One region of the Leucobacter albus genome, then DNA from elsewhere that is predicted to be linked to it. Evidence: predicted binding sites of a transcription regulator. Region 1 holds the regulator's gene; the other holds the start of a gene.
What was found. Region 1 encodes LexA, which represses DNA repair genes until DNA is damaged. Its sites were predicted from a motif close to TCGAACANNTGTTCGA; they were not measured.

Region 1 (14,491 bases):
CGCGTCAGCTGCGCTCGCCCGTCTCGCCAAGCTCCCCGTCGAGGCTGTGCAGGCCGACCTCGTGCGCGGCTCGCTGCCGACGGCCGAGCTCGCAGACGGCTCGCTCGCCGCCGCGTTCGAAGGCACCCAGCTCGTCGCCGGCGTCGTCGACGGCCGCAACATCTGGCGCACCGACCTGCGCGAGGCAGCGGCCACGCTCCGCTCGCTCGCAGACGCCGGCATTCAGACCGTCGTTGGCACGTCGAACAACCTGCAGCACGTGCCGCACGACGTCGCTGACGAGGCAAAGCTCGACGCGAAGCTGCGCTCGTGGCTCGCGTTTGCCGACCAGAAGGTCGAGCAGGTCGCGGTGCTTGCGCGCGGGCTCGCCGAGGGCGAGGAGGCGATCGAGGCAGAGCTCGCCGAGGTTGATCGGGTGCTCGCCGACCGCGACGCGGCTGAAGGCGTGCGCGTCGACGCGATCCGCACCCGCGCTGCGGCCGCCGGAGACGCCGATCGCACCCGCGTGAGCGAGGCCGACCGCCGGGAGGCGCAGCACGGCCTGAACATCCCCGCGCTCGCGACGACGACGATCGGCTCGTTCCCGCAGACCGCCGAGATTCGTAACGCCCGCGCCTCGTTTGTGCGCGGCGAGATCGACGAGGCGGCGTACGACGGCTTCCTGCGCGAGGAGATCGCGCGCGTGATCGCGCTGCAGGAGGAGATCGGGCTCGACGTGCTTGTGCACGGCGAGGCGGAGCGCAACGACATGGTGCAGTACTTCGCAGAGCTGCTCGACGGCTTCGCGGTGACCGAGCACGGCTGGGTGCAGTCGTACGGCAGCCGCGCGACGCGCCCCTCGATTCTCTGGGGCGATGTGTCGCGGCCCGCGCCGATGACGGTGCGCTGGTCGGCCTACGCGCAGTCGCTCACCGAGCGGCCGGTGAAGGGCATGCTCACGGGCCCCGTCACGATTCTCGCGTGGTCGTTCGTGCGCGACGACCAGCCGCTGTCAGACACCGCATCGCAGGTCGCGCTCGCGCTGCGCGATGAGATTGCGGATCTCGTCGACGCCGGCATCTCCATCGTGCAGGTTGACGAGCCGGCGCTGCGCGAGCTGCTGCCGCTCGACCGCGACCGCCAGGCCGCCTACCTCGACTGGTCGGTCGGCGCGTTCCGGCTCGCGACTGGCGGAGCCGGAGCAGACGTGCAGATCCACACGCACCTGTGTTACTCGGAGTTCGGCGAGATCATCGACGCGGTCGACGGCCTCGACGCCGACGTCACCTCGATCGAGGCTGCGCGCAGCCGCATGGACGTCGTCGAGCCGCTCGGCGACCACGGCTACTCCCGCGGCATCGGCCCCGGCGTCTACGACATTCACTCGCCGCGCGTGCCGGGCGTCGACGAGCAGACTGAGCTTATTCGCATCGCCGCCGCGCGCATTCCGGGCGAGCAGCTCTGGGTGAACCCCGACTGCGGGCTGAAGACCCGCGGCTACGACGAGACCGTCGCGAGCCTCACGAACCTCGTGCTGGCCGCGAAGGCCGTGCGCGCGGAGGCGTAGTGGGCGCGGAATCTGTGGGCGCGGCGGAGGCCTGGCCGGTGGGCGTGCTGCCCACCGAGCAGGTCGGCTCGCTGCCGCGCCCGGCCCGGCTGCAGCGCACCGTGCTCGACGCCGAGATCGGCGCGATCTCGGCAACGGAGCTCGAGGCAGAGCAGGAGCTCGCGGTGCGCGACACCCTCGACAGGCTCGCGGCGACGGGCTCGCCGATCGTGAGCGACGGCGAGCAGCGCAGGCAGAGCTTCGCAAGCTACCCGCTCGCGGGCGGCGATGTCGAGGCGGGGCCGGTATTCGCGGTGTTCGCAGACGGGCACCACCGCGTCGTGCCCAGGCTCACCACGGCGCCGTTTCGGTTTCAGAGCTGGGCGGCCGACGACGTCGCGCGGGCGCGCATGCACACCGAGCTGCCGCTGAAGCAGGCCGTGATCTCGCCGTCGATGCTCTCGCTCACGGTGCCGGAGGCCGGCCTCGGCGGCTACTCGCGCGAGGAGTTTCTTGCAGACGTCGTCGCTGGCTGCGCCGAAGACATCAGGCGGTGCTTCGCCGCTGGCGCGAGCCGCGTCTCGATCGACTTCACCGAGGGCAGGCTCGCACTCAGGCGCGACGTGCGCGCCCCGTGGGCCGGCCCGAGGGCGCTCGCGGGCTTCATCGAGCTGCTCAACCGCGTGCTCGGCGAGCTCACGGACGCCGAGCGCGCGCACGTCGGCGTGCACACCTGCCCCGGCAACGACAACGACTCCGCGCACAGCGCCGACGTCGACTACGCCGAGCTGTTGCCCGAGCTGTTTCAGATCGAGGCGGGTTACTTTCTCGTGCAGGCAGCGAGCGAGAAGGAGCCCGACCGCGTCGCGCGGCTCGTAGGCCGCGAAATCTCGGCGCTCGCGGCCGCTGGTCGGGAGGCACCCCGGGTGCTGCTCGGCGTAACGAACCCGACGAACCCGAAGCTCGAGACCGCTGAACAGGTGCGCGACCAGCTCGTGCGCGCGGCGAGGTTCGTGCCGCCCGAGCTGCTCGGCTCGACCGATGACTGCGGCTTCTCGCCGTATCTCATCGACGAGAAACCGCGGCACGGCTCACCTGACCACGCGCGCGACGTCGCCTTCGCGAAGGTCGCCGCGCGTGTGCGCGGCACGGAGCTTGCCGGTGAGGTGCTCGGCGGGTCGGTGCTTGGTGGTTCGGTGCTTGGTGGTGCGGTGGCTGGTGGATCGGAGCGCGGCGGCTCGAGCGTGGGCTCGGCCGCCAGCGGTGGCGGATCCGCACCGGCGACGGAGGGCACACCATGAACGCGACCCTGCTCACCGGCAGTGCCCCGACCCGCGCGCGCTTCTCGTTCGAGGTCTTCCCGGCGCGGTCTGGGGCCGCGGCGCTCGCGCTCGGCAACTCCGTGCAGCACCTGTCTGCGGTCGGCCCCGACTTCATCTCGGTGACCTACGGAGCGAATGGGTCGCACCGCGACGCCTCGCTCGACCTGCTCGCCTACCTGCGCGACCACACCGAGGCGCTGCCGCTCGCGCACCTCACCACGGTCGGCGAGAGCAGCGAGGTTGTGCGCGAGACGATCCACCGGGTGATGGACGCGGGCATCCACGACTTCCTCGCGCTGCGCGGCGACCCACCTCGCGGGCTCGACGAAACGAGCCCGGAGGTTGCCGGGTCGCTCAGCGCTCTCGAACTCACCGAGCTCATCGCCGAGGCGCGGGCCGAGCGGCCTGCGTTCACGAGTGTCGGGCGCACCGCTGTCGCCGCCTACCCGAACGGGCACCCGCTGTCGCGCGGGCAGTCGGCCGACATTGACTGGCTGCTCGCGAAGGAGGCCGCGGGGGCGCAGTTTGCGATTACACAGCTGTTCTTTTTAGCGGAGGAGTACCTCGGCTTCGTTGACGCCGCCCGCTCCGCCGGGCTGAAGATGCCGATTCTGCCGGGGCTCATGCCCGTCTCGACGAGCGGGCAACTGCGCAAGGTCGCCTCGCTCGCGGGGCGCCCGGCGCCCGTTTCGCTCGAGCGCGCGATGGAGGCGGCCGGCGGGTTCGCGCCCGAGCTCGGGGTCGAGCACACGATCTCGCTCGCGCGCGAGCTGCTCGCCGGCGGCGCGCCGTCGATCCACCTCTACACGTTCAACCGGCACGAGCAGGTGCTCGCGGTGCTCGAGGAGCTGGATCTGTTGGTCTAGGGGTTGCGCGGTTCGGGGAGGTGCTGGGTGCTGCGGTCCGCGTTGCGGGTTGCCCCTTACACCGTGGCGACGGCCTGCGGGAAGTCTGCCGTGACGTCTGCGCCGGCAGCGCGCTCCGCGAGGTGTCGCAGCTCCGCTGGCACCGCGCGGCCCTTGCGCTGCATCGTCTGAGCCCACAGCCGACCCGCGCGGTACGAGGATCGCACGAGCGGCCCGGCGAGCACGCCGTCGAACCCGAGCGCCTCGGCCTCGGCGGTGAGCTCGACGAACTCCTCGGGGCGCACCCAACGATTGATGGGGTGGTGGAGCTTCGACGGGCGCAGGTACTGGGTGAGGGTAAGGATGTCGCAGCCCGCGTCGCGCAGTTCACGCATCGTCGCCGACACCTCGTCGCGCGATTCGCCCATGCCGAGAATGAGGTTTGATTTCGTGATCATGCCCGCGTCGCGCGCCTCGGCGATCACCTCGAGCGAGCGCTCGTAGCGAAACCCAGGCCTGATGCGCCGGAAGATGCGCGGCACGGTCTCGAGGTTGTGCGCGAACACCTCGGGGGCAGCCTCGAACACCTGCGCGAGGTGCTCTGGTCGACCCCCGAGATCGTCGGCGAGCACCTCGACCCCCGAACCGGGGTTGAGCGCGTGAATCTGGCGGATCGTCTCGGCGTACAGCCACGCTCCGGTGTCAGGCAGGTCGTCGCGCGTCACCCCCGTGATTGTCGCGTAGCGCAGCCCCATCGTGCGCACAGACTCGGCGACGCGGCGCGGCTCGTCGCGGTCGAGAGGGAGCGGCTTACCAGAGGTGATCTGGCAGAAATCGCAGCGCCTGGTGCAGATGGAGCCGCCGATAAGAAACGTTGCCTCGCGGTCTTCCCAGCACTCGTAGATGTTCGGGCAGCCCGCCTCGGCGCACACCGTGTGCAGCCCCTCGGAGCGCACGAGCTGCTGCACGGCAAGGTACTCGGGGCCGGTTTTCGCGCGCGTTTTGATCCACTCGGGCTTTCGCTCGATGGGGGTCTCAGCGTTCTTGGCCTCGACCCGCAGCAGCCTGCGCTGCTCGGGCTCGGGGCGCGTGCCCGTTGCGGGGAGTATCTGGGCGCTCATACGGCGAACCTTTCGAGTACGGGAGCGAGATGGCGCTCGAGTGCCGGGGCGACTTCGGCGGGAGTGACGGTGCGCCCGACGCAGTCGCTGAGGGTGGTGACCCCGGCGTCGGTGATGCCGCACGGTACGAAGTTTGCGAACGGGGCGAGGTCATTGCTGCAGTTCAGCGCGATGCCGTGCGTGACGATGCGCCGGCTGACGTGAATGCCGATCTGGGCGAGCTTGCTGAGTGTTGGTGCGGGTGCGGCTGAGGCCCGCAGCTCGGTCCACACTCCGGTGCGGCCGTCGACGCGGGTGCCCGCTATGCCAAACTCGGCGACGACCGCGATGAGCGCGCCCTCGAGCGCGCGCACGAGGTCGGCCCCGCCAAAGCCGCTCGCGAGCCGAATCACCGGGTAGGCGACGAGCTGGCCGGGCCCGTGCCAGGTGACCTTGCCGCCTCGATTCACGGCGACGACCGGCGTGCCGTCGCTCGGGTACTCATGCGCCTCTGCTCGGCGGCCAGCCGTGTAGACCGGAGTGTGCTCGAGCAGGAGCACCGTGCCGGCGTCGTGCGCGTCGCCCGGTCGCGCGAGCGCGGCTGGGTTGCTCCGTGCACTCACTTCGTTCGAATCGGCTGGTGGGTGTGATGCGGCCGGTGGGTTCGAACCCGCTGGTGGGTGTGATGCGGCTGGTGGGTTCGAACCCGCTGGTGGGTGTGATGCGGCTGGTGGGTTCGAACCCGCTGGTGGGTTCGATTGGCTCAGCCGGGCGCTGGCCTCGGCCTGGAGCTCGAGGCCGAGCGCGTAGTCGACGAAGTTCGGGGCCAGCCCGGCTGTCACAAACCTCGGGGTTGCCCGGTGCGATTGGGCGGGGGCGGGCCACGGTGGCGGCGCTGGCGTGACCGGGCCAGCTGCGGTGATGGAGCGCATACCAACATGTTAGTTGGACTGCGTCTAACAAATCAAGATGGTGTAGTTTGGCGTTCCGCGCTGTTGCTGCGGGCGCGGCTGCGTGCGAGCTGTGGGGTTGGGTCCGTGCGCGGCGGGGCGCTGGCTGCAGAAACCGGGGTGATCTGCGTTCAATAGGCTCGGGCGCGCGGGCTCGGGCCGTGGGAATGCAGAAACCCCCTGTTTCTGCAGGGGGTTTCTGGTGCTGGGCGGTGCGCGTCGCTACACGGAGCGGAAGACCGCGACAACCTTGCCAAGCACCTCGGCGTGATCGCCGAGAATCGGCTCGAACGCGCTGTTTCTCGGCAGTAGCCAGGTGTGGCCGTCGCGCCTGCGGAAGACTTTGACCGTAGCCTCGCCGTCAAGCATGGCGGCAACGATGTCGCCATTGTCGGCCTCCCGCTGCTGGCGCACAACGACGAAGTCGCCGTCGCAGATTGCAGCGTCAATCATCGATTCGCCGACGACCTTCAACATGAACAGCTGCCCGTCGCCGACGAGCTGCCGGGGGAGCGGAACGATCTCTTCGACCTGCTGGTCGGCCGTGATTGGCACGCCTGCGGCGATTTGGCCGACGAGCGGGATGAAGGCAGTCTCTTGTGCCTCGACCGAGGGGGAGTCGGCAAGCGCGCTGCTCGTGACCGCGAGCTCCACGAGAATCTCGAGTGCCCGCGGCCGATTGGGGTCGCGGCGAATGTAGCCGCCGAGTTCGAGCCGACTCAGCTGGTGCGTAACGCTCGAGAGTGAGGAGAGCCCGACGGCGTCTCCGATCTCGCGCATGCTCGGTGGGTACCCGCGTGACTCGACCGAGCGTGCGATGAACTCCAGGATCGCCTGCTGCTTCTCTGTCAGCGGCTTTCGCGGCGCTGAGGCCAGATCGCTCATCGCTCGTCCTCTCGTGGTGCGGTCGTCGTGTGCGCCGGAGCGCGGCTGCTCAGGGGGGTTCGGGGGCTCAGGCCGGGGTGAGCGTGAATGTCGGAGGTCACTGATTGGGTGAACTCGTTGTTCGAAACCCTAGCTCGGATATTCGAGGCGGGGCAAACATTCGTTCGAGTGTCGTGTGAATAGCTGCGATATTTGTTCGAAGTTTGCGGTTGCGGTTTCGTTCATTCGAAGATATATTCGAAATAGATGTTCGAACTGCTGAAGTGTGATCGAACAATCTCGAGAGAGGAACTCCTCATGACTGCAACGGCAATCGTTACCCCGCTGAGCCCCCGCATTGGCGCGGCTGCTTCGACCGTGGCCGGCCCCGCCAAGCTCCGCCTGACGAGGCGCGGGCGCATCGTGTTCGGTGGCCTCGCCACGGTGCTGATCGCCGGGGCGCTCGGTGTGGCTGCGGCGTTCGCAGCGCCGGGCGCAGAGGCAAACGGCACGGTGAGCTCGCAAGAGTTCCCCTACGTGCTCGCGCAGTCGGGCGACTCGCTGTGGAGCATTGCCTCGGCGCTCGACCCCGCCGCAGACCCTCGCGACATTGTCGCCGAGCTGCAGCGGCTGAATCAGATCGATGCCGCAGACCTGCGTGCTGGCGACTCGATCGCGGTGCCGCTGCGCTTCGAGGGCAGTGACCTCACGTTCGCCGCGATCGGCGAGTAGCAAGACTCGCGCATAGCGCGACCGGTGTGCGGTGCGCTCATCGAGCAGTAAGACGGGTAAACGCCGCGGTCGGCGAACAGAAGATTCGGCGAGTAGCGAGACACACACAAGGCGCGACCGGCGCGACCGGCGCGAACGCCGGGCCGGGTCGCTGCGTCGACGGGCCTCGAACCGCGCCGATCTAGTTCGATTGCGTTCTGATCGTCCAATGCTTCACAGGCTACGGGGCGCATGCTCACCGGCCGGCGGCGGCTGGCTAGACTGGGCGAGTGGCCGAACTCAGTGATCTTCCCCTCCGTGACAATCTCGTAGGCAAGGCGCCGTATGGCGCGCCGCAGGCAGCGGTGCCTGTCAGCCTGAACGTGAACGAAAACACGCACCCGCTCCCCGAGGCTTTCATCGCCGACGCCACCGAGGCTCTCGCAGCAGCGCTTCGCAACGTGAATCGCTACCCCGACCGCGAGTTCATGGGGCTCCGCGAGGCGCTCGCGGGCTACCTTTGCTACGGGCTCACCCCGGAGCAGGTGTGGGCGGCTAACGGGTCGAACGAGGTGCTGCAGCAGATTCTGCAGGCGTTTGGTGGCCCAGGCCGCACCCTCATGAGCTTCACTCCGACCTACTCCATGTACCCGCTGCTCGCCGACGGCACCGACACCGGCTGGGTTGACGTGCCACGGGCCGACGACTACACGGTCTCGCCCGAGCTCGCCGTCGCGGCCATCACCGAGCACAAGCCAGACATCGTGGTGCTGTGCGCGCCCAACAACCCGACGGGCACCCCGATGAGCCTCGAGACGATTCGCGCCGCCTACGACGCGTTCGACGGCATTCTCATTGTCGACGAAGCCTACAAGGAGTTTGACACCGACACCGAGACCGCGATCTCGCTGCTGCCAGGCAGGCACCGCTTGATCGTCAGCCGCACCATGAGCAAGGCGTTCGCGTTCGCCGGCGTGCGACTCGGCTACCTCGCGGCAGACAGCGCCGTGGTCGATGCGCTGCGGCTTGTGAGGCTGCCCTACCACCTGTCGGGCCTCACGCAGGCGGCGGCGACCACCGCCGTCGCCCATTCGGCCGCGATGCTAGCGACCGTCGACGAGATCAGGTCGCAGCGTGACAGGCTCGGCGAGGCCCTAGGCGGTCTCGGCTACGTCGTGCACGAGTCGGGCTCGAACTTTTTGCTCGTCGGTGGCTTCCGAGACCCTGGGGCCGTGTTCGAGCGCCTGCGCGACCAGGGAATTCTGGTGCGCGACCTCGCCATTCCCGGGCACGTGCGCATCACCGCCGGCACTGCCGAAGAGACGCAGGTAGTGATCGACGCGATCACGGCCTTCGGCCCGGCGGGGAGTGTCTAAGCCCATCGCAGTACCCCGCAGGTTCGCTCGTGAACACTTCCTGGGCGAAGCTCCCTGCAAAGCCCGTTAGGCTCGACGGTATGCCGCAGCCGATTGAAGCTCTCGACCGCCCCGCTCTCGAACGCCGCTACCGGCGCATGCGCCTCGCCACGGTGATTCTCGCCGGTGTCTCGCTGCTGCTCGTTGCTGCGCTCGGCGCGCAGGGCTTCACGGGCAGCGCGGGGGCCGCGCCTCGCTCGGGTGGCGAATCGGCGAACAGTGCGGGCAACTCCAGCGGGGCCGACCAGTCGGCTGACTCCTGCCCCGTCACCGACAGGCGCGACCCCGACGACCCGCGCGCTCTCGGCGATGTCGACGCGCCGGTCGTGCTCCACGAGTGGACCGACTTCCGCTGCCCCTACTGCGGCTCGTTCTCGCGCGACACGCTGCCCGTGCTGATCGAAGAGTATGTCGAGACCGGCAAGGTGCGGCTCGAGATTCACGACGCGGCGCTCGTTGGCGGGGAGAACTCAATTCTCATTGCCGCAGCGTCGCGCGCAGCTGGCGATCAGGGCAGGTACTTCGAGTTCTACGATGAGGTGTACCACGCACCCGACAGCGCGAAAGACGAGAACGGCGAGTTCAACCTCGAGGCCCTGGTTGGCTTCGCGAAGGCCGCTGGCGTGGCAGACATCGCCGCATTCACGGCCGACGTTGAGAGCGGCAAGTTCGAAGACGCGGTGCGCAAGGACACAGCCGAGGCGCAGGCGATCGGCGTCACGGGCGTACCGTTCTTCGCCACGAGCAACTGCGGGCAGGTCATGAGCGGCGCGCAACCTGTCGACACCTTCCGTGACCAGCTCGACGCCGCGGTGGCTGCGGCGCGCGAGGCAAAGAAGAACTAGCGAAGAGGGAGCGTCGCGCGGTGGATCTCAGCCTGCTCGGAGCGTTTCTCGGCGGCACGCTCGCGCTCTTGAGCCCCTGCTCGGTGATGGTGCTGCCAGCGTTTTTCGCGTACGCGTTTCAGGGGCCGAGCGAGCTCGCCTCGCGCACGGGGGCCTTCTTCCTTGGCCTCGCGACGACGCTCGTGCCGCTCGGCCTGCTCGCCGGTACGCTCGGCGCGTGGGTCGCGGCCAACCGCAGCGGCCTCATGACGTGGGTGCTGGTTCTCGTCATCGTGCTCGGCGCGGTGATGCTGCTCGGCATTCCGCTCCCGGCGCTCACCAAGCAGCAGAGCGCCCGGGGCACCTCGGTCGCCTCCGTGTACGCGCTCGGCGCCGTGTACGGGCTCGCCGGGGGCTGCGCGGGGCCCATCTTCGGCGCCGTGCTCGCGATGGCGGCGTTCGGCGGCAACGCGCTCATGGGCGGGGCAACAATGCTGCTCTACGCCGCGGGAATGACGGTGCCGCTCGCTCTGCTTGCGCTGGTGTGGAACCGCATACCCGGGGTGCGTAAGCTGATGCGACCGCGCGAGCTCGTGATCGGGCGGTGGCGCAATTCCTGGTCGAACGTGATCGGCGGGCTCATCACGATCGCGGTGGGCGTGTTCATGCTCGCAACCGACGGGGCGCAAAAGTTTGGCGGCATGCTCGATGCGAGCACCCAGGCGGGCGTCGAGGCGAACGTGATGCGGGCGACCGCTGGCGTCTCCGACCTCGTTGTGCTCGGCGTCGCAGCCGTCGCCGGGCTGGGCATCTGGGCCGTGATGCGCTGGCGGGCCAGGCAGCGCCAGAGCGATGCCTCGCGATAGGATCGAGAGCATGACCGAAGCTGCACGCATCGCGACGCTTGAGCGCGCCACCAGTGAGTCCGCTATTCGACTGACCCTGAACCTCGACGGTACCGGCGAAGCAGATATCGAAACCGGTGTGCCGTTCTTCGACCATATGCTCACCGCGTTCGCGCGGCACTCGCTCACCGACCTCACAGTGCGCGCCGAGGGCGATGTGCACATCGACGTGCACCACACGGTCGAAGACACCGGCATTCTGCTCGGCCAGGCGATTCTCGAGGCGCTCGGCGACAAGCGCGGCATCTCGCGCTACGGCGACGCCTTCGTGCCGCTCGACGAGGCGCTCGCGCAGGCCGTCGTTGACATCTCGGGTCGGCCGTACCTCGTGCACTCGGGCGAGCCCGAGGGGTTCGAGTTTCACCTCATCGGCGGCCACTTCACGGGCTCGATGGTGCGGCACTTCTTCGAGGCGATTACCCTCAACGCGAGGTTGTCGGTGCACCTGCGCCTCATCGAGGGCCGCGACCCGCATCACATCGCTGAGGCGGAGTTCAAGGCCTTCGCGCGCGCATTCCGCACGGCAAAAGCGAAGGATCCACTGGTGACCGGCATTCCCTCCACCAAGGGCGCGCTGTGAGCGGAGGCGATGCCCCGCGCGTCGCAGTGCTCGACTACGGGTCGGGTAACGTTCACTCTGCGGTGAAGGCGCTCGTGCGCGCCGGCGCCGAGGTCGAGCTCACTCGCGACCCGCAGCGCGTGCTCGGCGCCGACGGCCTGTTCGTTCCCGGTGTCGGTGCGTTCGACGCCGTGATGGCGCAGCTGCGTGCGATTCAGGGCCACGAGCTCATCGGCCGCAGGCTCGCGGGCGGTCGCCCCGTGCTCGGCGTCTGCGTCGGGCTGCAGGTCATGTTCGAGCGCGGCATTGAGCGGGGCGTCGAGACCGAGGGCCTCGGCGAGTGGCCGGGCACGGTGCGAGAGCTCGAAGCCCCGACGCTGCCCCACATGGGGTGGAACACCGTCGAGGCACCCGAAGGCTCGGTGCTGCTGCGGGGCATCGAGGCCGAGCGTTTCTATTTCGTGCACTCCAATGCGGCCACCGAGTGGTCGCTCGAGGGGCGCACGCCCGCGACCGCTCCGAGGGTCACCTGGTCGAACTACGGCGAGCCGTTCGTCGCCGCGGTCGAGAATGGCCCGCTGAGCGCGACCCAGTTTCACCCCGAAAAATCGGGCGAGGCCGGCATCCATTTGCTCCGCAACTGGATCGGCTCGCTCACCCCCGCACGCCCCATCAAGGAGAACCAATGACCGAGCTCGCGACGAGCCCGAAGCTGCAGCTGCTGCCCGCCATCGACATGGTCGACGGCAAGGCCGTGCGCCTCACCCAGGGGGCCGCAGGCACCGAGACCAATTACGGCAGCCCGGTTGACGCGGCAATGGACTGGATCGAGCAGGGCGCCGAGTGGATCCACCTCGTCGACCTCGACGCAGCATTTGGGCGCGGCTCCAACGTCGGCATCGCGCGCAAGATCATCGCCAGGGCCGGGAACCGGGTGAAGATCGAGTTTTCGGGCGGGATCCGCGACGACGCGAGCCTCGAAGCGGCCCTCGAGATGGGCGCCGCCCGCGTCAACCTCGGAACCGCCGCCCTCGAGAACCCCGAATGGACTCGCGCCGTGATCGCCCACTACGGCGAGCAGATCGCCGTCGGCCTCGACGTGCGCGGCGAAACCCTCGCGGCCCGCGGCTGGACCGAAGACGGCGGAAACCTGTGGGACGTGCTCGAGCGGCTCGAGGAGGCGGGCTGCCCGCGCTATGTCGTCACCGACGTCACGAAAGACGGCATGATGGCCGGCCCGAACGTCGAACTGCTCAAGAAGGTCTGCTCGCGCACCGATCGCCCGGTGATCGCCTCTGGCGGCATCTCGAGCCTCGACGACATCGCGGCTCTCCGCGAGGCCGTGCCGCACGGCGTCGAGGGCGCGATTATCGGCAAGGCGCTGTACGACGGTGCGTTTACGCTGCCAGCGGCGCTCGACGTAGCTGGCAGGTAGCGCGGGGCGCGAGATGGCGATCAAGAAGCTGCCGTCGACCGGCGACACCCCGAGGGCGACGGGCGTGCCCGACAGCTTGGTTGCCGGCGGGGCAGCCGATTCGGCGGGGTTTCCGTGGGCGGGTCGCACCTTCGACCACCACGAGACCGCGTTCGCCGACGACGACGGCGAGACCCCGCCAGCGCTCGCCACCGCGCTCGCCGCGATGCGGGCTGCGGCCGAGGGCTACCGCGCAGGCGGTGCGGCGCCCGAGGTCATTGCACAGCTGTCGACGTTGCGCCAGGCCGTGCTCATGGAGCTGTCGCGCTGCCGCGTGCTGGTGCCGCTGCTCGCCGAGGCCGGCGAGCTGGGGGAGACGCCAGACGGTCGCATCGTCGAGAAGACCCAGGAGCTCTCGATCGTGACTGTCGCGAGCCCCGATGGGCGGCGCGTGATGCCGGTGTTCTCATCGGTGGCCGCGATGCAGCGCTGGAACCCCGGGTCGCGCCCGATTCCGGTGCCCGGCCCGCAGGCCGCGATAGCGGCGGCGCAAGAGGGCACTGACCTGATCATCGTCGACCCCGGGTCGCCCGGCACTCAGTTTGGCATTCGGCGGCCCGAACTCGAGGCTGTCGCCCTCGGCGAGACGGGGCCGCCCGCCTGGGCCGACCCGGTGGTGCGCGACGCCTTCTTGGCTGGGGCGGCTGGCGAGGTCTCCCTCCGCGCGCTCGCCCTGCTGCCGGGTGACCCCGCAGGCGACCTCACGGCGCCCGAGACCGAGGTGCATCTGCTCATCGACGATGGCCTCGATCGCGAAGCACTCACCGCGATGCTCGCCGGGCTGCAGGAGCGCTGGGCCCGCGAGGGTGTCATCGCCGAGCGCGTCGATTCGATGCGCGTCGTGCCCAGGCTCGCGTCGTAGCGGGGCGAGCCCGCGGCGCACCCAGCCCCGCCCGCGCCTGCGGCTACCGCTCCGGCACGTAGAGCGCTATAGTGTCGGCGACGAGGGCCGGTTGTTCGCTGCCCTCGATCTCGACGGTCGTGCGGCTGCCGACTCGCCAGCCCTGTCGGCTCTCTTCGGCAGAGGTGATCTCGATCGTGGCTCGCACCCGTGAGCCCACCGTCACGGGTCGTAGAAAGCGCACCCGGTCGAGGCCGTAGTTCACGGCCATCGCAAGCCGCTCGACGGCCATCAACCCGCCGGCGAGGTGGGGAATGAGCGACAGCGTGAGGTAGCCGTGGGCGATCGTTGCGCCGAAGGGGCCGCTGGCTGCGCGCTCAGGGTCGACGTGAATCCACTGCTCGTCGCCCGTCGCGTGCGCAAACGCGTCGATGCGCTGCTGATCGATCGAGAGCCAGCCGCCCGTCGCGGTCTCGCCCACCTTGCCCGCGAGCTCCGCCGGTGTGGCAACGGTGATCGTCATGCTTTGGGCCCTCCCGCGACGTACAGCACCTGGCCAGAGACGAAGCCAGCGGCCTCGGAGCAGAAGAACGCGACAGCGTTGGCAATGTCGCCGGGCTCCCCAGCGCGGGCCACCGGAATATCTGCGACCATGTGCCCGACGAACTCGTCGAACGACACCCCCATGCGCTCGGCGGTCGCCCGGGTCATGTCTGACACGATGAAGCCAGGGGCGATTGCGTTTGCGGTGACGCCATAGCGCCCGAGCTCGATCGCGAGCGTCTTCGTGAAGCCCTGCATGCCGGCCTTCGCTGCCGAGTAGTTGGCCTGGCCGCGGTTGCCGAGCGCCGAGGTGCTCGACAGGTTGACGATGCGCCCCCACCCGGCTTCGACCTGGTGTTTCTGCACCTCGCGGCTCATGAGGAAGGCGCCGCGCAGGTGCACGCCGAGCACCGCATCCCAGTCGTCTTCCGACATCTTGAAGAGCAGGTTGTCGCGAATAATGCCGGCGTTGTTCACGAGAATCGTCGGGGCGCCGAGCTCTTCGGCGACACGGGCGACAGCAGCAGCGACGGCGGCGCCGTCCGCGACGTTTGCGCCGACGGCGATGGCGCGGCCGCAGGCCTCGGTGATTGCCGAGACCGTGTCGGCGCAG
Region 2 (14,491 bases), 480 kb from region 1:
GCCGCGATCCTTCGCTGCCTGCGCGCCCGCCGCCGTGAGCGCGGTCATCGCCTCGGCGAACTCGGTGCTCTTCTGCGGTAGTGTGCGGGCGTCGCCAGCGACGCCCCCGGGCACCAGGGTCTCGAGCGCGCGGCGGTCAAGCGCATCGACGGCCCGGCTCGGGTCGACGACGCGAACCACCTGCGTCGGCTTCGAGCGGCCGCTGAGCTTGCCGATCTTCTCGCCGTCTTCGAGCCTGGTCACGCCGTTCACCGCGAGGTGCACGATCTGGGCCGGGGCCGGCGACTCGAGCGCGCCGCCCGCGAGCGACGCAGCGAGCAGCGGTGGGAGCTCCCTTGGCACGTCGTACTGCGGCACGACGACCCCGCGCGCGGTGCGCTTGGCGCGTTTGAAGCGCCCGACGAGCACGCTGCTCGTCACTCCGGTGGCGAGGCCAGCTGCGCCAATGAACATGGGCGCGAAGTCGAGCGCGAAGTTTGGCAGTCGCTGAGCGGGCTGCGCGATCGTGCCGGGCGCGAGGCCGACCGCAACGGTTACGCCCTGCTGCCGCTCCAGGCCGAGGCCGCGGAGCACGAGGGGGTCGGCCTCGCTGCCCGCGCCCTCGAGCGAGCACTCTGCGGTGCTCTGCGGCGCTCCCCAGTAGCATCGGGCATCGCCCGTCAGCGCTGGAGCGAGCTCCGGTGAGAACGAGACCTCTGCGCTGAAGTCTCCCACCGGCTGTAGGTGCTCGAAGTCCATGATGTCCCAGTAGAACTCGTCGGCCGCGCCGTCGTCGCGCGAGAGCACCACGTTCGACATGGTGTAGCTGATCACGTAGGTCTGCAGGCCGTGCACGAAACTGTCGTCGCCGACGAGCACGATGCGAAAGCCGTCTTCGTCTTCGACCTCGAACGGTACGGGCACCCCCGCTGCGTCGGTCACGGTGAAGTCGCGCGGGTTGGTGCTAGCGCCCTGGTAATCGATGGGAATGCCCCGCACAATGCCGCGGTTTTGGTCTGACTCCGGGAATCGGGGTGCCACGGTTTCGGTGACGTTGGCGACGGCGGTGCCGGCCGCATCGACGTCGATCTCGTAGGCGACGTGCCACGTTTCGTAGCTGAAGTCTTCGGTGTCGGCGTGGGCCGCAGGGGCGCTTGCCCCGTGCACGCCGAGCGTCGCAGCAATCAGGGCACAAGAGGCGAGCGCGAGCGAAGCGATTCTGGGGAGTTTTCGCATATCTTCGAGATTACGCTAAACTTGCCGCATGCTGTTCGGCTCGCTTCTTCTTAGCTGCCGCGACGAGTCCTCGACTTCGAACTAATTCAGTCTCAGGCCTTCCTCGTCGCGGTGTTTGTGTTTGGCTGAGCGAACGTTACGAAGAAGGAACACGTTATGAAGAACATGCAGCAGCCCTCCGGTATGCCGACTCACCGCTACCGCCCGTACACCGAGATCATTCCCGTCGACCTGCCAGACCGCACCTGGCCGACGAAGCAGATCACCCAGGCGCCGCGGTGGTGCGCCGTTGACCTGCGCGACGGCAATCAGGCACTCATCGACCCGATGAGCCCGGAGCGCAAGCGCGTGATGTTCGACCTGCTCGTGCAGATGGGCTACAAAGAGATCGAGGTGGGCTTCCCCTCGGCCAGCCAGACCGACTTTGACTTCGTGCGCCAGCTCATCGAAGAGAACGCCATTCCCGACGACGTCACGATTCAGGTGCTCACGCAGGCCCGCGAGCACCTCATCACGCGCACGTATGAATCGCTCATCGGCGCGAAGCAGGCGATCGTGCACCTGTACAACTCGACGTCGATTCTGCAGCGCGACGTCGTGTTCCGCTCCGATCGCGAGGGCATCAAGCAGATCGCCGTCGAGGGTGCGAAGCTGTGCAAGGCGGCCGAGCCGATCGCCGCGGGCACCGAGATCTACTACGAGTACTCGCCCGAGTCGTACACGGGCACCGAGCTCGAGTATGCGGTCGAGGTCTGCAATGCCGTGCTCGAGGTGTTCGTGCCGACTCCCGAGCGCAAGGTCATCATCAATCTGCCCGCGACCGTCGAGATGGCGACACCGAACGTCTACGCCGACTCGATCGAGTGGATGGGCCGTCACCTCAACCACCGCGAGAACGTGATCTTGTCGCTGCACCCCCACAACGACCGCGGCACGGGGGTCGCGGCCGCCGAGCTCGGCTACATGGCCGGCGCCGACCGCATTGAGGGGTGCCTGTTCGGTAACGGCGAGCGCACGGGCAACGTCGACCTCGTGACCCTCGGCATCAACATGTTCACGCAGGGCATCGACCCGCAGATCGATTTCTCGCGCCTAGATGAGGTGCGCCGCACCGCGGAGTACTGCAATCAGCTGCGTGTGCCCGAGCGCAGCCCGTGGGCCGGCGATCTCGTCTACACCGCCTTCTCAGGGTCGCACCAAGACGCGATCAAGAAGGGCTTCGAGCGCATGCAGGCCGACGCAGACGAGGCTGGAGTCTCGATCGACGAGGTCGAGTGGGCGGTGCCGTACCTGCCCGTCGACCCGAAAGATCTCGGTCGCTCGTACGAGGCCGTTATTCGCGTGAATTCGCAGTCGGGCAAGGGCGGTGTCGCATACCTCTTGAAGACCGACCACTCGCTTGATTTGCCCCGCAGGCTGCAGATCGAGTTCAGTGCGGTCGTGCAGGGCGTCACCGATTCCGAGGGTGGCGAAGTGTCGAGCGACGCGATCTGGTCGATCTTCCAAGACGAATACCTTCCCTCCGTCGGCGCTGACGGCGCCGAGCGCTGGGGTCGCTACGAGCTGTTCCGCACCTCGTCGGTGAGCGCTGGCGACGGAGTGACCAACCTCACCGTTGAGTTCCGCGACGGCGACGAACAGCGCGAGGAGACGTCGAAGGGCAACGGCCCGGTCGACGCGTTCATCAATAACCTGAACGCCTCGGGGCACCAGGTGACGCTCTTCGACTACGTCGAGCACGCCATGAGTGGCGGCGGCGACGCGGTGGCAGCTGCCTACGTCGACCTCGAGGTCGACGGCCAGCGACTGTGGGGCGTCGGCATCGACCCAGACACGAGCCGCGCGACGCTCAAGGCGATCGTGTCGGCGGTGAACCGGTCGGTGCGCAACGCGGTTGTCGAGCGCGAGCAGGTCTCTGCGTAGCGTCACGGGCGCCCGTCGAGACGGTATGCAAGCGCCGCGCCACATCACAAGTTCGCACATATGTTCGAATTTGTGGTGTGGCGCGGCGGTGTTTTGGGGTGTTGCGCCCTAGGCTTAGCGTGTGATTGCTTCGTTGCGCGGTGAGGTGTTGGCCTCCGGGGTCGGTTGGGTTGTGCTCGGCGTCGGCGGTGTCGGCATGCGGGTCGAGGTGCCGGGCGGCCGAATGCCACGGCCGGCGGTCGGTGAACAGCTGTTTCTGCACACCTCGCTCATCGTTCGCGAAGACTCGCTCACGCTCTACGGCTTCGAGACCGAGGCCGAGCTCTGGGTGTTCGGCGTGCTGATCGGCGTCTCCGGGGTGGGGCCGCGGTCGGGGCTCGGCGTGCTCTCCGAGCTCTCGCCCGCAGAGATCGCGCGCGCTGTTGCCGCCGAAGATGACAAGCCGTTTCGCAAGGTCTCTGGCATCGGGCCGAAAACGGCGAAGCTCATCACGGTGTCACTTGCCGGCAAGCTGAGCTCGCTCGAGCTCGCCGACGACGCGGCTGCAGACCCCGGCGCGGTCGCGCCGCACGATGCGCTCACAGACGCGGTAACCGAGGGGCTGCAGGGCCTCGGCTGGGGTGAGGGTGAGGCTCGGCAGGCCGTGATCGACGCGCGAGACGCCGGCGCAGAGATGACGAACGCTCAGCTGCTGCGCGCCGCGCTCACGCTGCTGCAGCGAGGGCGCAGATGAGCCCCGCGGCTGGCCCGCAGCAGGCGGGGGAGCTGTCGCCGCAGGCGCTGCCCACCGAGGTGGGCTACGAGGGGGCCCTGAGGCCTGGCTCGCTCGCAGAGTTTGTCGGCCAGGAAAAGGTGCGCGAACAGCTTGGCCTGCTGCTCGGCGCGGCGCAGATCGAGGGGAGAACGCCAGATCACATTCTGCTTGCAGGCCCCCCTGGGCTCGGCAAGACGACGCTGTCGATGATCGTCGCGACCGAGCTTGGCGTGCCGCTGCAGCAGACCTCTGGCCCCGCGATTCAGCACGCCGGCGATCTCGCCGCTGTGCTCTCGGGGCTCACGCCAGGTGAGGTGCTCTTTATCGACGAGATTCATCGCATGGCGCGCAGCGCAGAGGAGATGCTGTACCTCGCGATGGAAGACTTCAAGATCGACATCATGGTCGGCAAGGGCGCAGGCGCGACGTCGGTGCCGCTCGAGCTGTCGCCGTTTACCCTCGTCGGCGCGACCACCAGGGCTGGTCTGCTGCCGAACCCGCTGCGTGATCGCTTCGGCTTTACGGCCCACCTCGAGTACTACGCGAACTCGGAGCTCGAGGGCGTGCTGAGCCGCGCGGCCGGGCTGCTCGACTTTCCGCTGCACGACGCGGGTGTTGTCGAGATAGCCGGGCGATCGCGCGGCACTCCGCGCATCGCCAACCGGCTGCTCAGGCGCGTGCGCGACTACACGCTAGTGCACGGCACGCAGCCCGACGAGCGGTCAGTGCGAGCCGCGCTGTCGCTCTACGACGTTGATGAGCACGGCCTCGATCGGCTCGATCGCGAGGTGCTGCGCATTATTGTGGAGCGGTTTGCCGGCGGGCCAGTCGGGCTCTCGACGCTCGCTGCCTCGGTTGGTGAGGAGGCCGAGACGATCGAGTCGGTTGTCGAGCCGTTCTTGATGCGCGCCGGGCTCATCGCCAGGTCGCCTCGCGGGCGGATCGCGACGACGCTTGGTTGGTCGCATCTGGGTATTGCCCCACCATCTTCTGACTCGTAGCGACGCGTGCAGCAAACACCGCTAGACTTGTGCGGTCCGCGCGTGTTCAAGGGCGCGCTCCACTACTTTGAAAGGGTCACCGCCTCATGGATCCGATGACACTCATTATGCTCGGCCTCGTTGCCGTGCTTATCTTCTTCATGTTCCGCAACAGCAAGAAGCGCCAGGCGCAGATGGCAGAGATGCAGAACAACATGCAGCCTGGTGCAGAGGTGATGTTGCAGTCGGGCATCTTCGGCACCATTCTTGCCGTCGATGACGAAGAGAACCGAGTGACCGTCCAGAGCGGCACCAGCACCCTCGTGGTGCACCGCAACGCTATCGGTCAGGTCGTGACCCCGGCAGATGCTCCCGTCGTCGACGACGAGCCTGGCGCGCTCGCACCAGACGATGACCCCGAGTTCGGTGAGCGCTTCACCTCGGCAGAAGAGAAGCCGGCAGCCGCAGACGAGCTTGCTGCAGAGGCCACCGACGCCGCCGTCGACGTTGACGGCGCGGCGACCTCCGAGAAGAGCGAAGACAAGAACTCCGACAAGGAGTAATTACCCGCTGGCGCGGTTTCCCGCGCCGCTACACTGAAAGCGAGACAGCTGTCTTGGCGAAACCATCAGTCGCGCCTGCGGTGAAGAGCGCCCGTCGCTCGCTCATCTTCTTGCTGGCGATCATCGTCGGCCTGACGGGCCTTATTACCCTTGGGGTGTATCGCAGCGATGCGACGTGGACCCCGAAACTCGCGCTCGACCTGCAGGGCGGCACGCAGATTCTGCTGGCGGCAAACCAAAATGACGGCAAGGCCGTCACCGGTGAGCAGCTCGACCAGGCAGTGTCGATTCTTCGCCAGCGCGTGAACGCTTCGGGCGTCTCCGAGGCAGAGATTACGACGCAGGGCAGTAACCACATTTCGGTTGCGATTCCCGGCAAGGTCGATGACGAGACCCTCCAGCGCATTCAGGCCTCGGCCGCGCTCGACTTCCGTGGCGTGTTCGTTGAGGCACCGGCCGAGGCCGGCGCCGCAACTCCCGAAGACGGCGCTGCCGTCGAGGGTGATACCCCGGCAGCGGATGCGAGCGCAGACGATGCGGCCGCGGAGGATGCAGCTGCAGAGAATGCGGCCGCGGAGGATGCAGCGTCGGAGGAGGCGGCCGCGGAGGATGCTGCCGCAGACGACGCTGCGACGCAAGAGCCGGCCGGCGATCTCTACCCCGACCCGCTGCCGAAAGACCCGGCAGATCAGGCCTGGCTGACGCCGGCGCTGCTGCAGGAGTTCGCGGAGTTCACCTGCACCGCAGACAGCGCGCTCGAGGTCGCGAATGCTCCGGCCGACAAACCGCTGATTACCTGCGACGAGACCGGGCTCCTCAAGTACATCCTCGGCCCGGTCGAGCTGACGGGCGATGTCATCACTGACGCCGTCTCGCAGCAGCAGGCCATGCCGAATGGTGGCGGCACCACCGGGTTGTGGGAGGTCGCGATCACCATGAACAAGGAGGGCGCGAAGTCGTTTGGCAAGGTGAGCACCAGGCTCTTCGGCCAGCAGCCTCCGCTCAACCAGTTTGCCTTCGTGCTCGACGGCAAGGTGATCTCGGCGCCGACGATGAACGCGCAGATTCTCGACGGGCGCCCAGCGATCTCGGGCAACTTCACCAAGGATTCGTCGAAGGTGCTCGCAGACCAGCTCAAGTTCGGCGCGCTCCCCATGAGCTTCACCGTGCAGAGCCAGGAAGACATCTCCTCGACGCTCGGCTCGAACCAGCTCCTTGGCGGGCTCATCGCAGGCCTCATCGGGCTCGGGCTCGTCGTCGTCTACTCGCTGTTCCAGTACCGCCTGCTCGGCACGCTGACGATCGCGTCGCTCGGCATCGCCGCGATTCTGACGTATCTGCTGCTCACGTTCTTCTCGTGGCGCCAGGGCTACCGATTGTCGCTTGCTGGCGTCGCCGGCATTATTGTGGCCATCGGCTTCACGGCCGACTCGTTCATCGTCTACTTTGAGCGCATTCGCGACCAGCTTCGCGACGGTTTCGGAATCACGGCGGCAGTCGAGGGCGGCTGGAAACGGGCATTCCGAACCGTGCTGGCCTCTGACGGTGTGAACCTGCTCGCGGCGGTCGTGCTGTTCGTGCTCGCGGTCGGCAACGTGAAGGGCTTCGCGTTTACGCTCGGCCTCACGACAATCGTCGACGTGCTCGTTGTCGCGCTGTTCACGCACCCGATGATGACGCTGCTTGCGCGCACCAAGGTGTACTCGGGCGGCTACAAGTTCTCGGGGCTCGACCCACGCCAGCTTGGCGCGGTCTACCAGGGCCGCATGGCCTTCCGTGAGCCCGTCGTGGCAACGAAGGGCAGCGCGAAGAAGGTCGCAAAGAGTCGTGGCGAGGCAGAGCGACGCCAGACCATCGCCGAGCGCAAGGCAGCCGAGGTTGCCGGCGCAGGAAAGGAGAGCTGAGATGGCTCGCTCATTCGCTGAATTCGGCAACGCCCTCTACACCGGCGAGAAGTCGATCGACTTCGTCGGTCGGCGCAAGCTCTGGTACACGGTCTCGGCTGTGCTGTTGATCATCGCCATCGTCGGCCCGTTTTTGCGCGGTGGCTTCCAGCTCGGAATCGAGTTCACCGGCGGCAGCCAGTTCCAGGTGCACGTCGCGAACAGTCAGGAGCGCGACCCCGAGGTCGCAGCCCGCGCCGTCGCCGAGAGCCTGCCAGGCAGCGCGCCGCGCATCTCGGTGCTCGGCCAGAACGAAGTTCGCGTGCAGACCGAGGCGCTGGATGATGCGCAGAACCGCGCGGTGACCGAGGCGCTCGCGAAGGGCTACGGCGTCGACACCGACGAGGTTACCTACTCGTTCATCGGGCCTGTCTGGGGCCAAGACATCACGAAGCAGGCGATCATCGCGCTCGTCGTGTTCATCTTGCTCGCGGCGCTGGTGATGGCCCTCTACTTCCGCACCTGGAAGATGTCGCTTGCCGCGATGCTCGCGCTCTTCCACGACCTCATCATCACCGCGGGAATCTATGGCCTAGCCGGCTTCGAGGTGACGCCGGCTGCGATGATCGGGTTCCTCACGATTCTCGGGTACTCGCTGTACGACACGGTCGTGGTGTTCGATAAGATTCGCGAAAACACGAGCCCGGGCGAGCTGAGCGACGCCCGCACCTTTGGCGAGGCGGTGAACCTTGCGGTGAACCAGACCCTCGTGCGTTCGATCAACACGTCGGTCGTCGCGCTGCTGCCCGTTGCCTCGATTCTGTTCGTTGGGGCCGGCTTCCTCGGAGCAGGCACGCTGCGCGATATCTCGCTTGCGCTCTTCATCGGCATTATCGCCGGCGCCTACTCGACGATCTTTGTCGCGGCCCCGGCTTACGCGCACATGCGGGCCGGTGACAAGGCTGTGCGGGAGCGCGACGAGCGCATCCTCAGGCTGCGTGAGCGTCAGGGCGAGGCCGACGATGCGAGCGCTGCCACTGCTGAGAGCACTGCGTCGCGCTAGTACTGCGCGCTTCGCGTGCCAGGGCCCCGTACACTGCGTGCGGGGCCCTGCTGCGTGCGGGGCCCTGCTGCGTGGTTCGCGGGCGCAGGGCGGTGGGTTGCGCGGCGTGGTGCCGCCCCTCGATTCCTGGAAATCGCACTCCCTGGTGTAGCGTTCTAACAGGTGAGGAGGCTGCGGTGGTGAGTTCAGACGCAACACAGGCGAGTACGACTTCGCTGCGCCGGTTGGTGCCGCGAATATTCTCACGCGGGGCCACGCACGGCGCGATCGAAGAAGTGATGCGAACGGTGCGTGCGAACTACCCGCGCGCCGATCTCTCGGTCATTTCGCGCGCCTATGACGTCGCGGAGCGAGCGCATCGCGGGCAGAAACGCAAGAGCGGTGAGCCCTACATCACCCATCCGATTGCCGTGTCCAAAATTCTCGCCGAGCTCGGCGTAGCGCCCGTCGCCATTGCAGCGGCGCTGCTGCACGACACTGTCGAAGACACAGACTACTCGCTCGAGGAGCTCACCCAAGACTTCGGTGAAGAGATCGCGATGCTCGTCGACGGCGTGACGAAGCTCGACAAGGTGAAGTACGGCGACTCGGCCCAGGCCGAGACCGTGCGCAAGATGGTTGTGGCGATGTCGAAAGACATTCGGGTGCTCGTCATCAAACTCGCCGACCGGTTGCACAACGCGCGCACCTGGGGGTTTGTCTCGGGCGACTCGGCAAAGCGCAAGGCGCAAGAGACGCTTGAGATTTACGCGCCGCTCGCGCACAGGCTCGGCATTCAGTCGATGAAGACGGAGCTTGAAGACCTGTCGTTCGCGGTGCTCAAACCGAAGCTGTACGCCGAGATTGAGAACCTCGTGAAGCAGCGCAACCCGCAGCGCGACGAGCTCGTCGGTAAGGTGATCGGGTCGATTGAGACTGATCTGCGCGATTCGCGAATTAAGGGCGAGGTCACCGGGCGGCCGAAGGAGCTCTATTCGATCTATCAAAAGATGATCGTGCGCGGCCGCGACTTCGATGACATCTACGATCTCGTCGGCATTCGCGTGCTCGTGAACTCGATTCGCGATTGCTACGCGGTGCTCGGGGCGGTGCACGCGCGGTGGACACCCATTCCGGGCCGCTTCAAAGACTACATCGCAACGCCAAAGTTTAACCTCTACCAGTCGCTGCACACCACGGTCATCGGGCCAGACGGCCGGGCCGTCGAGATTCAAATTCGCACCGTCGAAATGCACCAGCGCGCCGAGTACGGTGTCGCTGCACACTGGAAGTACAAGCAACGTCAGCAGGGCAGCGACAAACAGAGTAGCTCGAACGACATGGCCTGGCTCGCCCACATCTCGGACTGGCAGGCAGAGACCGAAGACCCGAGCGAGTTTCTCGACGCCCTGCGCTTCGAGATCGGGGCGAAAGAGGTCTACGTGTTCACCCCGAAGGGGCGCGTGATCGGGCTCCCGGCCGGAGGCACGACGGTCGACTTCGCCTACGCGGTGCACACCGAGGTCGGGCACCGCACGATGGGGGCCCGCGTCAACGGGCGCCTGGTGCCGCTCGAGACGGCACTGCAGAACGGCGACGTCGTCGAGGTGTTCACCTCGAAAGACCCCAATGCCGGGCCCAATCAGGCGTGGCTGAACTTTGTGAAGAGCAAGCGCGCTCAGAACAAGATTCGTCAGTGGTTCACGAAGGAGCGGCGCGAGGAGGCCGCAGAGACCGGCAAGCAGGAGCTCACCAAGGCCCTCAGACGCCAGAGCCTGCCGCTGCATCAGATCATGAACTCCGAGGCGCTCCAGCAGGTCGCGCTCCAGCTCAATCACGCAGATGTCACGACCCTGTACGCGGCGATCGGCGAGGGCAACGTGTCTGCGCAATCGGTCGTCGAGAAGGTCGCAGCGCTCCTGTTCGATGATCAGGCGTCGACTGAACCGGCCGCACTCGGAATTCCGCTCGTCGATACTCCGCGAGCGCAATCGTCTCGGGCGACCTCGAGCGGAGTCATCGTGAAGGGCGCGAGCGATGTGCTCGCCAAGCTCGCGAAGTGCTGCACGCCGGTTCCGGGCGACGAGATTCGCGGCTTTGTGACGAAGGGGCAGGGCGTGTCCGTGCACCGCACAGACTGCCACAACTTTCAGAACCTGCAGTCGCAGCAGGAGCGCATTGTCGAGGTGGAGTGGGCGCCGACCTCAAAGAGCGTCTTCCTTGTGCAGATTCAGGTCGAGGCCCTCGACCGTTCGGGGCTGCTGTCTGACGTCACGCGCACCCTGTCTGACCATCACGTCAATATCCTCTCTGCCTCGGTGAATACCTCGACCTCGCGGCTCGCAATCAGCAGGTTTCTCTTCGAGATGGCCAACGCCACGCACCTCGATCACGTGCTGAATGCTGTGCGGCGCATCGACGGGGTGTACGACGTCTACCGCCTCACCAACTAGGCGGGGAGCGGCGCGGCGCCGTGGAGCTCGCTGAGCCGGCGCTGAATGCGAGCGCGATCGGTGCGGCTCGCGCCCCGGGCCCGCCGCCGCACCTCGCTGCTCGACCCGGGTTCGGCAACGAACAGCAGCCTGCAGGCGACCCTGCGAGCCGCGCCGAACTGGGTCGGCGCTCTGAGCAGGTCGAACGCGGTGCGCGCGCGGCTCGTGACAGCGAATGCGGCGATCGCGACGAGGTCTTCCGGGAGCAGCCGAAACGTGCTCACGAGCACGTCTTCGCTAGCCCGCCGCTCGAAGCTCGCGGGGGCGCGCCCGCCGAGCGTCGCAAGTCGCAGCGGGGAGCCGGGGGAGCGCCTTGCTCCCCAGACCCAGGCTGCGGTGTCTTCGATGGCGGCGTAGCGGTCGCTGAGCTGCCCGCCGATCGCCGCGCAGCGCGCTGCAGGGGTCTCTGGCCACGCTACTGGCCTCAGGCCCGGGCCGCACTTCACCAGCGTGCCGGTGAGTGTCGCAGCCGAGCGAAGAGCTTGCGGCCAGTGGTCGACTCTGGGTACCTCGGGGTGTGGGCGCATGCAGACAGCTTCGCCGCTTGACCCGGCGAGCGCCAGGTCAAGCGGCGAAGTGTGGATAACTGCGGCCGAGGGGTTCGGCCGAGTACGCGACCGAACGAGTCGGCCGAGCGATGTGGCCGAGCGGATCGGCGCGGTGCGCTAGGCGTCTCCGAGCGCTGCCAGCCAGGAGCGCTGTGTCGCGAGCTTCTCTTCGGCTGCGGCCTTCGACTTCGCATCTTTCGCTGCCGCGATCTCGGCCTCTAGCTCCGCGATCGATGCCTCGAGCTGGCCGCGCAGGCCCTCGCTGCGAGCCTTGGTCTCTGGGTTTGTCTTCTTCCAGTGATCGTCTTCGAGACCCTTCACGTGGTCTTCGATGCGGCGCAACTGGCCCTCGATATCGCGCAGGGCTTCGCGCGGCACGCGGCCGACCTCGTCCCAGCGCAGCTGAATTGCAGTGAGCTGCTTGCGCGCCGCGGTGTGCTCGCTGAGCTCAAGAATCGGAGCGGCGTCGGCGAGAATCGCCTGCTTCTGTGCGAGGTTTTCCTGGTACTCCTCGTTGGTCTGGGCGACCTCTTCGGCCTTCGCCTGGTACAGCACGTCGCCGGCAGCCTTGAACCGAGCCCACAGCTGATCGTCGAGCTTGCGGCTGGCGCGGCCGGCCTGCTTCCAGTCATCGAGCAGGTTGCGGTACGCGGGAATGCCGTCGAGCCCACGGTCGGCCAGGGCCTCGGCCGAGGCGATCAGGCGCTCCTTGCGGGCCTTGACGTCTTTGTTGTTCGCGTCCATCTGCGAGAAATGGGCGCGGCGAGCGGTGTCGAAGCTCTGGCGGGCGGCGCGGAAGCGCTTCCAGAGCGCGTCTGCCTGCGGCTTGGGCACGTGGGGGCCCGAGCGCTGTGCGTTCTGCCAATCAGTGAAGAGCTGCTCGAACGCGGTGCTCGTGTCTTTCCACCTGATCGAGGCCTCGGGCTGCGCAGCGAGCTGCTCGGCGGCGACGGCGATGGCCTCGCGCTTGGCAACGGCCTCTTCGCGGGCAGCCTCTCGCTCCTGCTGTTGCTGCTCGCCGAACGCTGCTGCCTTGTCTGCGAGCTTTGCGACGCGCTCGCGCAGTGCGGCGATGTTGCCGACCGCAGCGGGCTCGACAAGCTGCTCCTGCAGCTTCGTCACGGTCGCGGCGACGGAGCCGTCAGCTGTGCCGCGGGCAATGCGGGCCTCAAGGAGCGTGACAGCCCCCGCGAGATCCGCAAACTTGCGTTCAAAGTAGGCGAGCGCCTCTTCGGGCGTGCCGTCGGGGAAGGCACCGACGGCACGTTCGCCGTCGCCCTCGCGTACGTAAACCGTACGATCCTCGTCGACCCTGCCCCAGGGCATCTCGTTCGTCGCTTCACTCACCGTGTTGCTCACCTGTCGTGTGGGATCGGCTGCGCCGACCGCGTTACTAGATAGACCCCTCCACTATGCCACAGCGAGCCCCTCAGAGCACGATTGTCGGCGGTGGTCTGTAGCATTGGGGTGTGACTCAGATAACAGGTGCGACCGGGTCGACGGCCCCGTTGGCCGTGCGCATGCGGCCCCGCTCGCTCGACGAAGTTGTCGGGCAGAAGCACCTGCTGCGCCAGGGTTCTCCGCTCAGGGTCATCGCGAGCGACCAAGATGGTTCGGCTGTCTCGGTGATTCTCTGGGGGCCTCCTGGCACCGGCAAGACGACGATGGCGCAGGCGATCGCGCACACGAGCGGCCGCCGTTTTGTTGAGCTCTCGGCGGTCACCGCCGGCATTAAAGACGTGCGCACGGTGATGGAGCGCGCGCTGAACGACCGCGACCTCTACGACATCGCAACGGTGCTGTTTCTCGACGAGATTCACCGTTTCACCAAGGCCCAGCAAGACGCGCTGCTGCCCGGCGTTGAAAACGGGTGGGTTACGCTCATCGCGGCGACCACCGAGAACCCGTCGTTCTCGGTGATCAGCCCGCTGCTCTCGCGCTCGCTGCTGCTCACGCTCGAAGCGTTGAGCGACGCCGACATCGCGGAGCTGCTCGATCGAGCTGTCGCTGACCCGCGGGGCCTCGGTGGTTCGGTGACGCTCTCAGACGAGGGCCGCGACGCGCTCGTGCAGCTCTCTTCCGGCGACGCCAGGCGCGCCCTCACCGGGCTCGAGGCCGCGGCTGGCTCAGCGCTCGCGCTCGGCGCGAGCTCGCCGGGCGGCGATGAGCGCGGCGCCGGTACCGATTCCGCCGGTACCGATTCCGCCGGTACCGATTCCGCCGGTGCCGATTCCGACGGTGCCGATTCCGACGGTACCGATTCCGACGGCGCCGCGCAGGTGCAGGCAGCCCCGCCCGAGATCACGGCGGAGCTCGTCTCGATCTCGGTAGACCGGGCGCTGCTGCGCTACGACAAAGACGGCGACCAGCACTACGACGTGGTGAGCGCGTTCATCAAGTCGATGCGGGGTTCCGACCCCGACGCGGCGATCCACTACCTCGCGCGCATGATTGAGGCGGGGGAAGATCCGCGGTTCATCGCACGGCGGCTCATGGTGCACGCGGCCGAAGACGTCGGGCTCGCTGATCCGCACGCGCTGTCCGTCGCCGTCGCGGCGGCGCAGGCCACCCAGCTCATCGGCCTGCCAGAAGCGCGCATCCCGCTCGCCGAGGCAACGATCTATATCGCGACCGCCCCGAAATCGAATGCCGTGATCTCGGCGATCGACGCGGCCATTGCAGACGTCAAAGCCGGTCGGTTTGGCCCGGTGCCGAAGCCGTTGCGCGACGCGCACTATCCGGGCGCAAAGAAGCTCGGCCACGGCAAGGGCTACCGTTACCCCCACGCAGACCCGCGTGGGGTCGTGGCGCAGCAGTACCTGCCCGACGAGATTGCTGACGCGGCCTATTACGCGCCGACGATGCACGGGAACGAGCGAGAGGTGTCAGAGCGGCTCGAGAAGATTCGGCGCATCACCCGTGGCCTGTAGCGCCCGGGCCGAAGAAGTCTGCTAAGCTGATCCCTGGCCAACATTGCCCTCGCTGCTGGCTGCACGCGAGACGCAATTGGCAGTCACCCTGTAGCCGGGTTTCTGCACCGGTCGTTCCCTCACCGAAAACGGTTTGCTGTGTCGCGTGCATTGCGAGTGAA

Region 2: ruvA (Holliday junction branch migration protein RuvA) is a predicted target of LexA. The motif match lies at 3,191-3,206, and genes of this name have one in related genera.

Annotation. Positions count from the first base shown of each region.
Region 1 covers NZ_BAAAKZ010000003.1:52,975-67,465, forward strand. The annotation lists gene metE (5-methyltetrahydropteroyltriglutamate--homocysteine S-methyltransferase) at 1-1,546, shown strand, start outside; gene ABD115_RS03880 (uroporphyrinogen decarboxylase/cobalamine-independent methonine synthase family protein) at 1,546-2,826, shown strand; gene ABD115_RS03885 (methylenetetrahydrofolate reductase) at 2,823-3,713, shown strand; gene lipA (lipoyl synthase) at 3,770-4,813, opposite strand; gene lipB (lipoyl(octanoyl) transferase LipB) at 4,810-5,415, opposite strand; gene lexA (transcriptional repressor LexA) at 5,965-6,627, opposite strand; gene ABD115_RS03905 (LysM peptidoglycan-binding domain-containing protein) at 6,925-7,338, shown strand; gene ABD115_RS03910 (histidinol-phosphate transaminase) at 7,608-8,693, shown strand; gene ABD115_RS03915 (DsbA family protein) at 8,723-9,577, shown strand; gene ABD115_RS03920 (cytochrome c biogenesis CcdA family protein) at 9,598-10,422, shown strand; gene hisB (imidazoleglycerol-phosphate dehydratase HisB) at 10,433-11,041, shown strand; gene hisH (imidazole glycerol phosphate synthase subunit HisH) at 11,038-11,709, shown strand; gene priA (bifunctional 1-(5-phosphoribosyl)-5-((5-phosphoribosylamino)methylideneamino)imidazole-4-carboxamide isomerase/phosphoribosylanthranilate isomerase PriA) at 11,706-12,455, shown strand; gene ABD115_RS03940 (SseB family protein) at 12,469-13,356, shown strand; gene ABD115_RS03945 (MaoC family dehydratase) at 13,400-13,858, opposite strand; gene ABD115_RS03950 (SDR family oxidoreductase) at 13,855-14,491, opposite strand, start outside.
Region 2 covers NZ_BAAAKZ010000003.1:531,302-545,792, forward strand. The annotation lists gene ABD115_RS06095 (DUF2207 family protein) at 1-1,215, opposite strand, end outside; gene leuA (2-isopropylmalate synthase) at 1,372-3,138, shown strand; gene ruvA (Holliday junction branch migration protein RuvA) at 3,260-3,871, shown strand; gene ruvB (Holliday junction branch migration DNA helicase RuvB) at 3,868-4,893, shown strand; gene yajC (preprotein translocase subunit YajC) at 4,980-5,435, shown strand; gene secD (protein translocase subunit SecD) at 5,489-7,339, shown strand; gene secF (protein translocase subunit SecF) at 7,341-8,381, shown strand; gene ABD115_RS06130 (RelA/SpoT family protein) at 8,660-10,813, shown strand; gene ABD115_RS06135 (hypothetical protein) at 10,810-11,379, opposite strand; gene ABD115_RS06140 (DUF349 domain-containing protein) at 11,518-12,747, opposite strand; gene ABD115_RS06145 (replication-associated recombination protein A) at 12,921-14,330, shown strand.